2 regions of the Nocardioides sp. SRI_004 genome follow, and region 1 is predicted to be linked to the other one. Evidence: predicted binding sites of a transcription regulator. Region 1 holds the regulator's gene; the other holds the start of a gene.
What was found. Region 1 encodes HrcA, which represses chaperone genes, less so after heat shock. Its sites were predicted from a motif close to TTGGCACTCGNNNNNNNCGAGTGCCAA; they were not measured.
Positions count from the first base shown of each region.

Region 2: the regulator HrcA is predicted to act here: its motif matches at 2,121-2,147, upstream of groES (co-chaperone GroES).

Region 1 covers NZ_JBYCZV010000005.1:105,041-112,614, forward strand. Annotated here, with positions in the region: gene dnaJ (molecular chaperone DnaJ) at 1-419, opposite strand, end outside; gene hrcA (heat-inducible transcriptional repressor HrcA) at 449-1,462, opposite strand; gene AC2YHB_RS08280 (hypothetical protein) at 1,678-2,418, shown strand; gene AC2YHB_RS08285 (MBL fold metallo-hydrolase) at 2,476-3,255, shown strand; gene AC2YHB_RS08290 (DUF3097 domain-containing protein) at 3,276-4,124, shown strand; gene AC2YHB_RS08295 (DUF6752 domain-containing protein) at 4,129-4,389, opposite strand; gene AC2YHB_RS08300 (class I SAM-dependent methyltransferase) at 4,386-5,963, opposite strand; gene AC2YHB_RS08305 (FAD synthase family protein) at 5,960-6,409, opposite strand; gene hemW (radical SAM family heme chaperone HemW) at 6,443-7,574, opposite strand, start outside.
Region 2 covers NZ_JBYCZV010000016.1:16,709-24,282, forward strand. Annotated here, with positions in the region: gene groL (chaperonin GroEL) at 1-1,599, opposite strand, end outside; gene groES (co-chaperone GroES) at 1,707-2,000, opposite strand; gene AC2YHB_RS19925 (MMPL family transporter) at 2,228-4,399, shown strand; gene AC2YHB_RS19930 (class I SAM-dependent methyltransferase) at 4,423-5,598, shown strand; gene AC2YHB_RS19935 (MBL fold metallo-hydrolase) at 5,640-6,287, opposite strand; gene AC2YHB_RS19940 (S-(hydroxymethyl)mycothiol dehydrogenase) at 6,287-7,399, opposite strand; gene AC2YHB_RS19945 (hypothetical protein) at 7,464-7,574, opposite strand, start outside.

The sequences.
Region 1 (7,574 bases):
GCCGTGTCGACCTTGAGCTCGCGGGAGACGCCGAAGGCGGCCTCGGCGAGGTCGACCTCGATCCGGATCAGGGCGTCCTGGCCGCGCCGGACCCGCGGGCGCGGACCCCGGCCACCACCGCCGGCTCCGGCCCCGGAGCCACCGAAGAAGGCGTCCATGATGTCGGTGAACGAGAAGCCGGCGCCCTGCCCGCCGAAGCCGCCGCCGAACGGGTCGCCGCCACGGTCGTACGACGCCCGCTTCTGCGGGTCGGAGAGCACCTCGTAGGCAGCGGTGACCTGCTTGAACCGCTCCTGGCTCTCCTCGTCGGGGTTGACGTCGGGGTGGAGCTGCCGGGCCAGCTTGCGGTAGGCCTTCTTGATGGTGTCGGCGTCCGCGTCGCGGGCGACACCGAGCAGCTCGTAGAGGTCCTGGCTCACTTCTTCTCCATCACGCGGCTGAGCGGCGCTCAGCTCTCGTCGAGGATGCGCGACACGTAGCGCGCCACCGCGCGCACTGCCGCCATCGTTCCTGGGTAGTCCATGCGGGTCGGGCCGACGATGCCCAGCGACGCGAGCGCGTCGTCGGGTCCGTAGCCCGTCGCGATCACGCTGGTCGACGCGAGCTCCTCGTAGGGACCCTCCGCGCCGATCCTGACGGTCAGGGCGCCACCGGTCGTGGCCTCCCCGAGCAGCTTCAGCAGGACGACCTGCTCCTCGAGGGCCTCCAGCAACGGCCGGATCGAGGTGTCGAAGCTGTCGCCGAAGCGGGCGAGGTTGGCCGTTCCGCCCACCACGATCCGCTCGTCGGAGCGGTGGTCGCTCATGGCCTCCACCAACGCGTCGACCACCGCGCGGGTGGCCGCGTCGGCGTCCGGCGCCTGGACGAGCGCGCCGAGCGCGGTGGCGGCGTCGCCGATGACCTCACCGGTAGCGGCGAGGTTGACCCGCGAGCGCAGCGCGGCGAGCTGGTCGTCGCCGAGCTCGGACTCGAGCTCGACGTGGCGCTGCTCGACGCGACCGGTGCTGAGGATCAGCACCAGCAGCAGCCGGGTCGGGGTGAGGGCGACGATCTCCACGTGGCGCACCGTCGAGCGCGACAGGGTGGGGTACTGCACCACCGCGACCTGGCGGGTCAGCTGCGCGAGCAGCCGGACCGAGCGGTGCACCACGTCGTCGAGGTCGACGGCGCCGTCGAGGAAGCTCGCGATGGCGCGTCGTTCGGCGGTCGTGGTCGGCTTGACGGTCGAGAGGCGGTCGACGAAGAGCCGGTAGCCCTTGTCGGTCGGCACCCGGCCGGCGCTCGTGTGCGGCTGGGCGAGGTAGCCCTCGTCCTCCAGGGCGGCCATGTCGTTGCGGATCGTCGCGGGCGACACGTTGAGGCTGTGCCGCTCGACCAGCGCCTTGGAGCCGACCGGCTCCTCGGTCGCGACGTAGTCCTCGACGATGGCGCGCAGCACCGCGAGCCTGCGCTCCTCCTGCATGCCCACCTCCTGCTCACGCACCGCTTGACCGACTCGAACCGGCTCGAACCGGCTCGAACCGACGCCGGTGGACCTTGGCACTCCACCCGCTGGAGTGCCAATGCTACCCGCGCACCCCCGGATCCGCGGGACCGGCGACACGGCCTTCCCACCGTCGCGCAGAGCAGGTAGGTTAGGCTCACCTAATCAGGCCGAACCGATCCCAAGGAGCCGGCATGTCCCTCGACCCCGGTCTCGACGCCGGTCGCACCGACGTCCACCGCCTGGCCGCCGCGGCCCGCAGCATCCTCGCCTGCCCGGCCGACGTCCACCTCGTGGTCGACGGCGTCGACGACGTCACCGCCGGCCTCGAGGACGCCCACCTGGAGATGCAGGACCACGGCGGTCGCCCGCTCTTCGCCTGCCCCGCCGACGCCGCGCTCGCGATCGCCGCCACTGACGGCCGGGGCGCCCTGCTGACCTTGCACAGCGGCCTGGGCCGGCCGGGCTCGCCGGACCGCGACGCGACGCTCACCCTCTCCGGGCGGCTCGAGGCGACCGGGCTCGAGGACTGCGAGTGCTGCACCGAGGTGCGGATGCGGGTCCTGCTCCGTCCCGACTTCGCCCTGCTCTCCCGCGAGGGCCACGGCCGCGAGGACGCCCGGATCCGGGTCCCGCTCACCGCCTTCAGCTCCCCGGTCCACGACCTCAACCGCGGCTTCCTGCAGCGCTCGGTCGAGCACGCCAACCAGTGCCACCAGGACGAGCTGCGCCGGGCCGTCGCGACCCGCACCGGCACCCGCCTCGGCGACGTCGTCGGCGTCCACCTGGCCGGGCTGCGTCCCGACGGCGTGGTCCTCCAGTGGGTCGACCCGACCGGGTCCCACGAGACCACCCTGTCCTTCCCCCGCGCGGCACGCACCGCGCCCGACCTCGGCGAGCTGCTGCGCGAGGAGCTGCACGCCGGGCTCTGCTGACTCGTCGGTCGAGGAGGCTGCGCAGCAGCCGTCACGAGACCCCCGTAGCCTGACCGCGTGCCGTTCATCGAGGTCGCGGACCGGGTCTGGGTCCGCCGTGTCCCGTCGTACGACGTCAACCTGACCGTCGTCGGCGGCGAGCGCGGCCTCGTGGTGGTCGACACGCTCGCCACCGCCGCCGAGGCGCGGGCCGCGATCGTCGGCATCGGCGACCTGCAGGCGGGCCCGGTGGTCGCCGTGGTGAACACCCACGACCACTTCGACCACGTGCTCGGCAACGCCGCCTTCCGCGAGAAGTACGACGCCGCGCTCCCCATCCACGCGACGGAGGCCGCTGCGGACGCGACCGACCCCGCCGCCCCGCCCGCCGACCGGACCTTCTCCAGCGCGGCCGTGATCGACCTCGGCGACCGCCAGCTCGAGCTCGTCCACCCCGGCCGCGGCCACACCGCGGGCGACCTGGTGGTCCGCGTCCCCGACGCCGACGTGCTGCTCGTCGGCGACCTCGTCGAGGAGTCCGCTCCCCCGGCGCTGGGCAGTGACTCGTGGCCGATGGAGTGGCCGCAGACCTTGGACCTCGTGCTCGGGCTGGCCACGCCGGACACGGTCGTCGTGCCCGGCCACGGCGCCGTGGTGGACCGCCGCTTCGTCGAGCAGCAGTGCGACGAGCTGCGCGCCGTCGCGGAGACGATTCGCGAGCTGGCCGGTCGCGGCGTACCGGAGGCCGAGGCGTACGCCGCAGCGGACTGGCCGTTCCCGGAGGACGCCCTGCACCACGCGATTCCCCGTGGGTACGCGCAATTGCCCCGGGCGCGCCGCCAGCTCCCGCTGATCTGACCCACCTAAGGTGGTCCGTCGTGGATCGCTACGGGACCGACGTGCTGGCAGGAGACTGGAAGGTCCCGAAGCGGGGCCGCGCGGTGGAGACACCGGCCGACCACGGCCTGGTCGTCGAGGAGGTCACCACGGACTGGTGCGGCGAGATCGTCGCCGTCGACCGCGACCTGCACACCGTCACCCTCGAGGACCGGCGCGGCAAGCGGCGTACCTTCCCCCTCGGAACGGGCTTCCTGCTCGAGGGCAAGCCGGTCATCCTGACCCCGCCGGTCACGAAGGCGGCGCCGGCGAGGCCGACCCGCACCGCCAGCGGCTCGATCGCCGTGCACGACGCCAAGGCGCGGGTCGCCCGCGCCAGCCGGATCTTCGTCGAGGGCCGCCACGACGCCGAGCTGGTCGAGAAGGTCTGGGGTGACGACCTGCGGATCGAGGGCGTGGTCGTGGAGTACCTCGGCGGCGTCGACGACCTCGCCGACCACCTGCGCGACTTCAAGCCGGGGCCCAACCGCCGCGTCGGCGTCCTCGTGGACCACCTCGTCGCGGGCTCCAAGGAGAGCCGGATCGCGCAGGGCATCATGAAGTCGCCGGTCGGCAAGGACGTGCTGATCGTCGGCCACCCGTTCATCGACATCTGGCAGGCCGTGAAGCCCGACCGGCTCGGCTTCAAGGAGTGGCCGAAGGTGCCCAAGGGCATCGACTGGAAGAAGGGCACCTGCCAGCAGCTCGGCTGGCCGCACCGCGACCAGGCCGACATCGCCCGGGCGTGGAAGCACGTCCTCGGCGGAGTACGCGGCTTCCAGGACCTCGACCCGCAGCTGCTCGGGCGGGTCGAGGAGCTGATCGACTTCGTGACCGCGCCGGGGTCCTGAGGGCCTAGAGGCCCTGCTGGTAGCGCGCCAGCACCTCGTCGACCCGGTCCTGGTCACGCGCCTCGAGCGGGATCAGCAGCTCCGCGACGACATCGGTCAGCTCGGCGATGCGCCGGTTGAGCTGGCGGTTCTCCTGGACCTCGGCCTCGAGGACGCGCACCCGCTCGCGCAGGCTCGACCGCGCGCGGATCCGGTCGACGACGGGGGCGGGGAGGCGGTCGCGGGCCTGCTCGCGCAGCCGCGCCTTCAGCTCGTGGGTGCTCATCGGTTCTCCTTCGGGGTGCGAGCCGCGGGCGCGGGCCACGAGGCCCGGATCCGGCAGACGGCGGGGTCCGGGTGGTCCAGCATGTCCTCGCCCGGTACGACGACCAGGTGCTCCACGACGCCGCCGGCGGCCTCGATCGCGGCCCGGACCGCCTCGGGGTCCACGCGCCGGACCAGCCCGTCGGGCGCCAGCGGGGTGCCGGTGGCACCGTCGGGCGCGTCGTGGGTGGCCTGGAACTCCAGGAAGAGCTTGCCGCCGCCGGGCCGCAGGGCCATCCGGGCGAGCAGCCACAGCTGGTCGAGGGCGGCCGCGTCGAGGCAGCCGACGAGGTGGCGGGCGTAGAGGTGGTGCGGGTCGCGGGCCAGGCGGGTCCCGTGCATCAGGGTCGAGCGGAGCTCGCCGAGGATCAGCTGGCTGGCCTCGACGTCGAGCTCGCGCCGGTTGGCCTTGCGCCGCACGACGCCGAGGCCGCCGCGCGAGAAGTCGACGGCACCGGTGCGGAAGCCGCGCCGCGCGAACCACAGCGCGTCGCGGCCGGTGCCCGTGCCGACGTCGACGACGGGCAGCTCACCGAGCTGGGGAGCGACCCAGCGCGCGAAGGAGGACGAGCCCGCGGGCACCTCGCGCTGGCCGGGTCCGTTGAAGAGCCCGGTCCACAGGCCCATCTCGGTGCGGAAGCCGCGCAGCCAGCCGTCGAGCCGGCGCACGCCCTCCGGCGGGTCGGCGTAGCGGAAGGACGGGTCCGGGGTGCGCCAGTGCGGGCCGTAGAGGAAGGCCAGCATCGCCTCCGGGTCGCGCGGCGCCGGGAACTCGTGCCCGTGCAGCTCGATCGTCGAGAACGGCTCGATCGCGCTGCGCGGCAGCGACCCGCTCCGGTTGCCGAGCTGGAAGAAGGTGTCGCCGACGTGGAAGGCCACGAAGACGTCGATGTGGCACAGCCGGCCGTCGGAGAGCGGCAGCAGCAGCTTGATGTCGCCGCCCGACATGCGCAGGAGGTTCCAGCCGCGCTCGCGCATCGCGCGGGTGATCCGGTAGGACTCGGCGATCACGTCGGCCGGCGAGGAGTGGTCGGAGAGGTAGCAAAGGTCGGTGTCGGAGTCGTGGGCCAGCATCCGGCCCTCGCGCACGGCGCCGAGCAGCGCTCCGTAGTTGAGGTAGGCCTTGACGCCCGCGTGCTCGCGGAGGTCGTCGATCGCGCGCCGGGTGCCGGCGAGGATCTCCTCACGCACCTCCTCGGCGGTCGCCTCGAACGACCGGGTCAGGTGACCGACCTTGTCGACGCACAACCGGTGACCCGCGCGGTCCACGACCGCGAGCGGACCCTCGCCCGCACCGAGGCCGACCTCGGCGTCGTACAGGACCTCGGCTCCGGTGGCATCGGTGACCCGCACCCGGCCGCGGCCGGAGAGGTAGGGACGCAGCACTCCCGGCCACGGCACCAGGACTCCCCCGGGCTTCCGTACGCCGTCGCGCTCGGGCGTGAGCGACCAGACGTAGTGCCCGTCGATCTCGACGAGGAAGGGCCGCGAGGCGGCCGGGAGGAGGATGCCGTCGTCGGAGACGACGGTGGTCATGACGCCCCGCGGTGCGCCAGTGCCTTGCGGAGCGCGGTCGAGGACGTCTGCAGCGTGTAGGGGAAGTAGGTCACCTCGACACCGAGGGCGGCCATGTCCTGCTCGAGGCGCAGGCCCTTGGCGGTGCCCTTCCAGTCGTCGCCCTTGAAGATGCGGTGGAAGCCCACGTCGCGCCAGGAGTCGATCTTGCTCGCGGTGTTCTCGGCGTAGACGGCGTCGACGATGCCGATCGCCTCGACGATCTCGAGCCGCTCGGCCAGCGGGACGGTCGGCTGGACGCCCTTGGTGTCCAGGCACACCTCGTCGGCGACCACACCGGCCACCAGGACGTCGCACCACTGCCGTGCCTGGCGCAGCGCGTTGAGGTGACCGATGTGGAACAGGTCGAAGGCGCCCGGCACGTAGCCGATCACTGGCCCCGACATCGAGGGTCCCGACTTCTTCATAAAGTCGAGTGTAACACTGCAGTTAGTTAACTTTCACCTCAGCAGGCGGTGCACCACGCCGTCGGCGAGCAGCCGCCCGCGCAACGTCAGCACCACCCGGTCGGTCCGGTCCTCCACCAGACCCTCCGCGACGAGGCCCGCGAGCGCCCGTCGGCCGTCGTCGTCGAGCACCGCCGGATCGAGGCCGCTGCGCAGCCGCAGCTCCAGCAGGACCCGCTCGACGCGCCGGGTGTCGTCGTCGAGCACCTCCCGGGCGTGGGCCGGGCTCTCCCTCGCGGCCAGCCGTCCGGCGTACGCCGCCGGGTGCTTCACGTTCCACCAGCGCACGCCGCCGAGGTGCGAGTGCGCGCCGGGGCCGACCCCCCACCAGCCGGCACCGGCCCAGTAGCCGAGGTTGTGCCGGCACCGCGCGGCGTCGTCGCGGGCCCAGTTGGACACCTCGTACCAGCCCAGCCCGGCGGCCGTCAGCCGCTCGTCGGCCTGCACGTACTTGTCGGCGAGGTCGTCCTCGTCCGGCATCGGCAGCTCGCCGCGGCGCACGCGCCGGGCCAGCGCGGTGCCGTCCTCGACGATGAGGGAGTACGCCGAGACGTGGTCGGGCGCGCACGCCAGCGCGGCCTCGAGGGTGGTCTCCCAGTCCTCCGTGCTCTCCCCCGGCGTGCCGTAGATCAGGTCCAGGCTCACCTGGTCGAAGCCCGCCGCGCGGGCGGCCTCGACGACTCCGGGGACCCGCAGCGGGTCGTGCGTCCGGTCGAGCACCGCCAGCACCTTCGGCACCGCCGACTGCACGCCGAACGAGACCCGGGTGTAGCCCGCCTCCCGCAGCTCGGTCAGGTAGGCGAGGTCGACCGAGTCGGGGTTGGCCTCCGTCGTCACCTCGGCGCCCGGGACCAGGCCGAACTCGTCGTCGATCGCGCGCAGCAGCCGGCCCAGGTCGCCCGCCGGCAGCAGCGTCGGGGTGCCGCCGCCCAGGAAGACCGTGTCCACCGGGCGCTCCGCCGCACCCAGCACGCGGCGGGCCAGCCGGACCTCCTGGATCGCCTGGTCGACGTACGACGACCGGGAGACGCCGGGGCCGAGCTCCTCGGCCGTGTAGGTGTTGAAGTCGCAGTAGCCGCAGCGGACGCGGCAGAACGGCACGTGGACGTAGAACCCGAACGGGCCC
Region 2 (7,574 bases), on a different contig from region 1:
GTGGCCGGCGTCGGCCTCGGCCTCGTCCTCGGGCTTGTCGACGACGAGCACCTCGGTGGTGAGGAGCATGCCGGCGACCGACACCGCGTTGGCGAGCGCCGACCGGGTCACCTTGACCGGGTCGATGACGCCCTGGGCGACGAGGTCGCCGTACTCGCCGGTGGCGGCGTTGTAGCCGTTGCCGACACCGAGCTCGCGCACCTTGTTGGTGACGACGTAGCCGTTCGCGCCGCCGTTCTCGGCGATCCAGCGCAGCGGCTCGTCGACGGCCTTGCGGACGATCCGCACGCCGACGGCCTCGTCGCCGCTCAGGCCGAGGTCACCCTCGAGGGCCGCGGCCGCGTGGACGATGGCCGAGCCGCCGCCGGGCACGATGCCCTCCTCGATCGCGGCGCGCGTCGCGGAGACGGCGTCCTCGATGCGGTGCTTCTTCTCCTTGAGCTCGACCTCGGTGTGCGCGCCGACCTTGATCACCACGACGCCGCCGGAGAGCTTCGCGAGCCGCTCCTGGAGCTTCTCGGTGTCCCAGTCGGAGTCGGACGCCTCGATCTCCTTCTTGATCTGCTCGACGCGACCCGCGACCTGGGTCTCGTCGCCGGCGCCGTCGACGATCGTCGTGTTGTCCTTCGTGACGACGATGCGGCGGGCCTGGCCGAGCTCCTCGAGGCCGATCTGGTCGAGCTTGAGGCCGACCTCCGGCGAGATGACCGTGCCACCAGTGAGGATCGCGATGTCCTGCAGGATCGCCTTGCGGCGGTCGCCGAAGCCGGGGGCCTTGCCCGCGACGGCGGTGAACGTGCCGCGGATCTTGTTGACGACCAGGGTGGAGAGCGCCTCGCCCTCGACGTCCTCGGCGAGGATGAAGAGCGGCTTGCCGGTCTGGATGACCTTCTCCAGCAGCGGCAGGAGCTCCGCGATCGCCGAGATCTTGCCCTGGTTGATCAGGATGTACGGGTCGTCGAGGACGGCCTCCTGGCGCTCCGCGTCGGTGACGAAGTACGCCGAGTTGAAGCCCTTGTCGAACTGCATGCCCTCGGTGAACTCGAGCTCGGTCGAGGGGGTGTTGGACTCCTCGACCGTGATCACGCCGTCCTTGCCGACCTTGCTGAAGGCCTCGGCGAGCAGCTCGCCGATGTGGCCGTCACGCGAGGAGACCGTCGCCACCGAGGCGATGTCCTTCTCGTCGTCGACCTCACGGGCGGCGTCGCGCAGGGCGTCGCCGAGGGCAGCCGCCGCGGCGTCCATGCCCCGCTTGAGGCCCATCGGGTTCACGCCGGCCGCGACGGCGCGCAGGCCCTCGTGGACGAGCGCCTGCGCCAGCACGGTCGCGGTCGTCGTACCGTCACCGGCGACGTCGTTGGTCTTGGTCGCGACCTCCTTGGTGAGCTGGGCACCGAGGTTCTCGAACGGGTCGTCCAGCTCGACCTCACGGGCGACGGTCACGCCGTCGTTGGTGATGGTCGGCGCGCCCCACTTCTTGTCGAGGACGACATAGCGACCCTTGGGGCCGAGGGTCACCTTGACGGTGTTGGCGAGCTTGTCGACGCCGCGCTCGAGCGCGCGACGGGCATGCTCGTCGAACTCCAGGATCTTGGGCACTGTGTTGCTCCTTGGTGTGGAAAGGCGAAACCGCCCGCGACGTCATGCGACGTGGTCGCCGGGGCGACCGATGCGCATGACGTCCCGGGCGGTTCGAGACTCGAAGGTCAGGCGAGGACCGCGAGGACGTCGCGGGCCGAGAGGATGAGGTACTCCTGGCCGGCGTACTTGACCTCGGTGCCGCCGTACTTGCTGTAGATGACCTTGTCACCCACGGCGACGTCGAGCGGGACGCGGTTGCCGTTGTCGTCGATACGACCGGGGCCGATCGCGAGGACCTCGCCCTCCTGCGGCTTCTCCTTGGCCGTGTCGGGGATGACCAGACCGGAGGCGGTGGTCTGCTCGGCCTCGAGGGGCTTGACGACGATCCGGTCCTCGAGCGGCTTGATGTTGACCGACACGATGTCGACCTCCACTTTCTAGGCTGATGCGGTGAGTACTTCTGTTCGTGGTCCGGTCGCGAGCACCTGGGCACTCTGACCGGCGTTGGCACACTCGGACCGAGAGTGCCAGTGACGAAACTAGCACTCACCGCAAGCGAGTGCCAGAGCCACCCGTCCCCAGGATCTGGAGAGTCCCTACCAAAGTCGGTTGACCCCGCTCCGCCCGACACGGAAGCGTTGGCGCCATGTTCGCTGCGCTCGGCCGCTTCGTGACCCGTTTCCGCTGGTACGTCATCGGGGCGTGGCTGCTCCTGGCGGTGCTCGTCACCGCGACGGCACCCGCCCTGGAGTCCACCCAGGACAACTCGGAGTTCCTGCCCGACCACTACGAGTCGATCCAGGCGCTCCAGCTCCAGGAGGACAAGTTCTCCGACGCCTTCTCACCGGGCGCGATCCTCGTGATCGAGCGCGACGGGGGCGGCAAGCTGACCGCAGCCGACCAGGCCGAGGTCGCGACGATCGCCGAGGAGCTCGCGCCCGAGCTCGGCAGGAAGACCTTCCAGCAGCTGGTCATCGCGCAGGGCGAGGACGGCAGGCCCAACCTCTCGGCCGACGGCACCGTGATGTTCGCGGTCATCCCGCTGGCCGACGGCGCGACCGGCTACGACACGCAGGCGATCGACGACGCGAAGGACCTTCGCGCCGACATCAAGGAGCTGACGAAGGACTCCGACCTCGACGTCCGCGCCACCGGCGCGGTGCCGCAGAGCCTCGACTCCCAGGAGTCCAACGAGGACACGCTGCTGATCGTCGGCATCGCCACGATCGTGCTCATCGTCGGGCTGCTCGCGCTGATCTTCCGCAGCGTGCTGATCTGCGTGCTGCCCGTCGTGGTCGTCGGCATCGTCTCGACGATCGCCACCGGCGCCATCGCCTGGGCCAACGACGTCTTCGACCTCAAGGCGGACGCCTCGGTCCAGCAGATCCTCGTCGTCGTCCTGTACGGCGTCGGCACCGACTACATCCTGTTCTTCCTGTTCCGGCACCGCGAGCGGCTGCGCCAGGGCGCGAGCGTGCGGGACTCGGTCGTCCACAGCCTCGACCGCGCGGGCGAGGCGATCGCCTCGGCGGGCGGCGCGGTGATCGTGGCCTTCATGGCGCTCATCCTCAGCTCGCTCAGCATCTTCCGCGCGATCGGCCCGGCCCTCGCGATCGCCGTCTTCGTGACCCTGCTGGCCGCGCTGACACTGGTCCCGGCCGCGGTCTCGCTGTTGGGCAAGGCGCTCTTCTGGCCCTCGAAGTCGTGGCAGAAGGAGCCGAAGCACGGCACCTTCATCAAGCTGGGCAAGGCCGTCGGCCAGCGTCCGGGCATCACCGCGCTCGTGTCCGGCGGCGCGATGACGGTCCTGGCGATCTTCGCGCTCAGCTTCAACCCGTCCTTCGACTTCAACTCGAGCCTGCCCGAGGGCGTCGAGTCCACGGAGGCGCTGGAGACCTTCCAGGAGCACTTCTCCGCGGGCGCGGCCGAGCCCGTCCCCGTGCTCGTCGACGCCGAGGGCGCCGACGTGACCGACGACCAGCTCGCGGCGTTCGGCAAGGCCCTCGGCGAGGCCCAGGGCGTGGACAGCGTCGCCGGTCCGGTGCCCTCGAAGGACCGCACCGCCTTCCAGTTCTACCTGACCCTGTCCGACGACCCCGTCTCCGACGCTGCCCAGGACAACGTCGCCGGACCGATCCGCGACGCGGCGCACGAGGCGGCGCCCGATGGCACCGAGGCGTACGTCGGTGGCACGCCCGGCATCTTCGCCGACATGTCGAAGGCGATGGCCCGCGACTACAAGGTCGTCTTCCCGGTGGCCGCAGCCGTGATCCTGCTGATCCTCGCGCTGCTGCTGCGCAGCCTGGTCGCACCGTGGTTCCTGATGGCCGCCGTCGGGCTCGGCTTCGCGGCCACGCTCGGCATCACCGTGATCGCCTTCCAGAACATCGGCGGCGAGGCCGGCCTGATCTTCATGCTGCCGATCTACATCTACCTGTTCGTGACGGCGCTGGGCACGGACTACAACATCCTGATGATCGCCCGGCTCCGCGAGGAGGCCCGCGAGGGACGCGACCCGCACAGCGCGGCCGCCCAGGCCGTCACGCACGCCGGCCCGACCATCGCCGCAGCCGGCGTCATCCTGGCCGGCACCTTCGCCTCGCTGATGCTCGGCGGCAACACCCTGATCGTGTCGATGGGCTTCGCGCTGGCGGTCGGCATCCTGATCGTGTCGTTCGTGATGTCGATGTTCTTCACGCCGGCGCTGACCTCGCTGCTCGGCCACGCTGCCTGGTGGCCGGGCCACGGCGACGAGGCGAAGGACGGGGACAACGCCGGCCACGCCGACGACACCGACGGGGTCGTCCTCACCAAGTGACGCCTGCCTGACAGGATCGGGGGGTGGACCTCGCGACCTTCCAGTGGCTGCTGACCGATGACGGGCAGGCGCTGCTGGCCGAGGCCACCGCCCTGGTCGCCGGCGGCGCGACACCGCTCGCGGCCGGCTCCGCCCTCCGTCGTACGACGACGGGCGAGCGAGCCGCCGCCGCGCTCTCGCAGGTGGAGCTCCGGGAGCGGGCCGCGGCGAAGTTCGGCGAGTCCGCCGCCCGGATGTACTTCACCCCCGACGCGCTCGAGCAGGCCACCCGGCAACGGGTGGCGGCCCACCGCGCGGGCCGGGCCGCCGCCTTCGGCGCGCAGACGCTGGTCGACCTCGGCTGCGGCATCGGCGGCGACCTCGTCGCGGCGGCACGGGCCGGCATCATCTGCGCCGGCGTGGACCTCGACCCCGTGCGGGTCGCGATCGCCGCGGCGAACCTCGCGGCGCTCGACCTGCCGGGTGCGGTCCAGGTCGCCGACGCGACGACGGTCGACCACACCGGCTTCGACCTCGCCTTCGCCGACCCGGCGCGGCGCTCGGGTGCCGGCCGCACCTTCCGCGTGGAGGACTGGACGCCGCCGTGGACCTGGGTGGAGGGCCTGCTCCGGCGCAGCGCCTGCGTCAAGGTGGCGCCCGGCATCCCGCACGACCTGGTGCCCGCCGGCGTCGAGGCCGAGTGGGTCAGCGACGACGGCGAGGTGAAGGAGGCGGCGCTCTGGTCCGGCCTGACCGCCACCGTCGCCCGCCGCGCGACGGTCATCGGCGACGGCGGGCTCGCGACCATCACCGACGAGGAGGACCCGGGAGCGGCGGAGGTCGGCACCCGCGAGGTCGGCGGCTACCTCTACGAGCCCGACGGGGCGGTGATCCGAGCCGGACTGGTGACCGCGGTCGCGGCCGGCGTCCACGGTGGCCTGGTCGACCCGAGGATCGCCTATGTCACCGGTGACGAGGCGTTCCGCAGCCCGTTCGCCCGCGGCTACCGCGTCCTCGAGCAGCTCCCCTACCGCGAGAAGCAGCTCAAGGCCGCCCTGCGCGAGCGTGGCGTCGGTCGGATCACCATCAAGAAGCGCGGCGTCGACGTCGTGCCCGAGCAGCTGCGCAAGCGGCTCGCCCTGACCGGGGACGCCGAGGCGACGGTCGTGCTCACCCGCGTCGCCGGCGAGGGCACCGCCCTGCTGGTGGAGCCCTTCTGACCATCGGGCCGGGCACGCCGCTGGACGCCGGACGCCGGGAGTCAGCGGCCGAGGGCGGCCGCCTCCGCACCGATCGTGGTGTCCTCGCCGTGCCCGGTGTGGACGACGGTGTCGTCCGGGAGCGAGAAGAGCGTCGCTCGGATCGACGCCTCGAGGGTCGGCCGGTCGCTGTACGACCGCCCGGTCGCGCCGGGGCCGCCGTGGAAGAGCGTGTCGCCGGTGAAGACGCAGCCGAGGTCGGCGGCGTACAGGCACACGGCGCCGGGCGCGTGTCCGGGCGTGTGCAGGACCCGCAGCGTGGTCCCCGCGACCGGGATCTCCAGGCCGTCGGCGAGGTCGACGTCCCAGAGGTAGCCGTCGGCGTCGTCCGGCCCGCCGTGGACGAGCTCCCAGAGCGGGCGGTCGTCGGGGTGCAGCAGGACCGGCGCCCCCGACCCGCCGTTGACCCGTTCGCGCAGGGCCGGTGCGACGCGGACGTGGTCGTCGTGGGCGTGGGTGCACACGATCGCCACGACCCGCCTCTCCCCCACCACCGCGAGGATGTCGTCGACGGAGTGCGGCGCGTCGACCACGACGCACTCGTCGTCGTCACCGACCACCCAGATGTTGTTGTCGACGTCGAAGGTCTCGCCGTCGAGGGAGAAGGTGCCGCTCGTGACGGCGTGGTCGACCCTGGGTGCGCCGCCCATCAGAGCACCACCACGGACCGGAGTACGTCGCCGTGGTGCATCCGCTCGAAGGCCGCCTCGACGTCGCCGAGGCCGACCTCCTCGGTGACGAAGGCGTCGAGGTCGAGCCGGCCCTGGCGGTAGAGGTCGACCAGCATCGGGAAGTCGCGCGAGGGCAGGCAGTCGCCGTACCAGCTGGACTTGAGGGCACCGCCGCGGCCGAAGACGTCGATGAGGGGGAGGTCCGGCACCTTCATGTCGGGTGTCGGCACGCCGACGAGGACCACCGTTCCGGCGAGGTCGCGGGCGTAGAACGCCTGCTTCCACGTCTCCGGGCGGCCCACGGCCTCGACCACCACGTCGGCGCCCTCGGCACCGTCGTAGGTCGCCGCGCAGATCCGCTTGATCTCCTCCGCCGGGTCCAGCGCTGACGAGTCGACCGTGTGCGTCGCGCCCATCTCCTTCGCCTTGGCGAGCTTCTTGGCGTCGATGTCGACCGCGATGATGGGGTTCGCGCCCGCGAGCGCGGCGCCCGCGATCGCGGCCACCCCGACGCCGCCGCAGCCGATGACGGCGATCGAGCGGCCGCGGGTGATGCCGCCCGTGTTGATCGCGGCGCCGATGCCGGCCATCACGCCACACCCCAGCAGGCCGACCGCCGCCGGACGGGCGTCCGGGTCGACCTTCGTGCACTGCCCGGCCGCGACGAGGGTCTTCTCCGCGAACGCGCCGATGCCCAGCGCCGGGGAGAGCTCCGTCCCGGCGTCCGGCCCGTCGGCCAGGGTCATCCGCTGCTTCGCGTTGTGGGTGTTGAAGCAGTAGTGCAGGTCTCCGCGCCTGCAGGCCCGGCACTCGCCGCAGACCGCGCGCCAGTTGAGGACGACGAAGTCGCCGGGAGCGACTCCGGTGACGTCCGGACCCACAGCCTCGACGATGCCGGACGCCTCGTGGCCCAGCAGGAACGGGAAGTCGTCGTTGATCCCGCCCTCCCGGTAGTGCAGGTCGGTGTGGCACACCCCGCAGGTCAGCACCTTCACGACCGCCTCGCCCGGCCCCGGGTCCGGCACGTTGATCGTGGCGATCTCCACGGGCGCACCCTTGGTGCGGGCGATGACGGCGCGGACCTGCTGCATGGCGACTCCTTGCACGGTGACGGGGGTGTCCCCCGAACCTAGCGAGCCGGAGGTTGGCCGCCGGTCACTTCCACTCGACGCTGGCGAGGATCGACTCGATCCACGCCTCGCCCTCGGCGTCCTTGCGCGGGAACACGAAGTCGATCGTCATGACGAGACCCTGGTGGATCGCGAC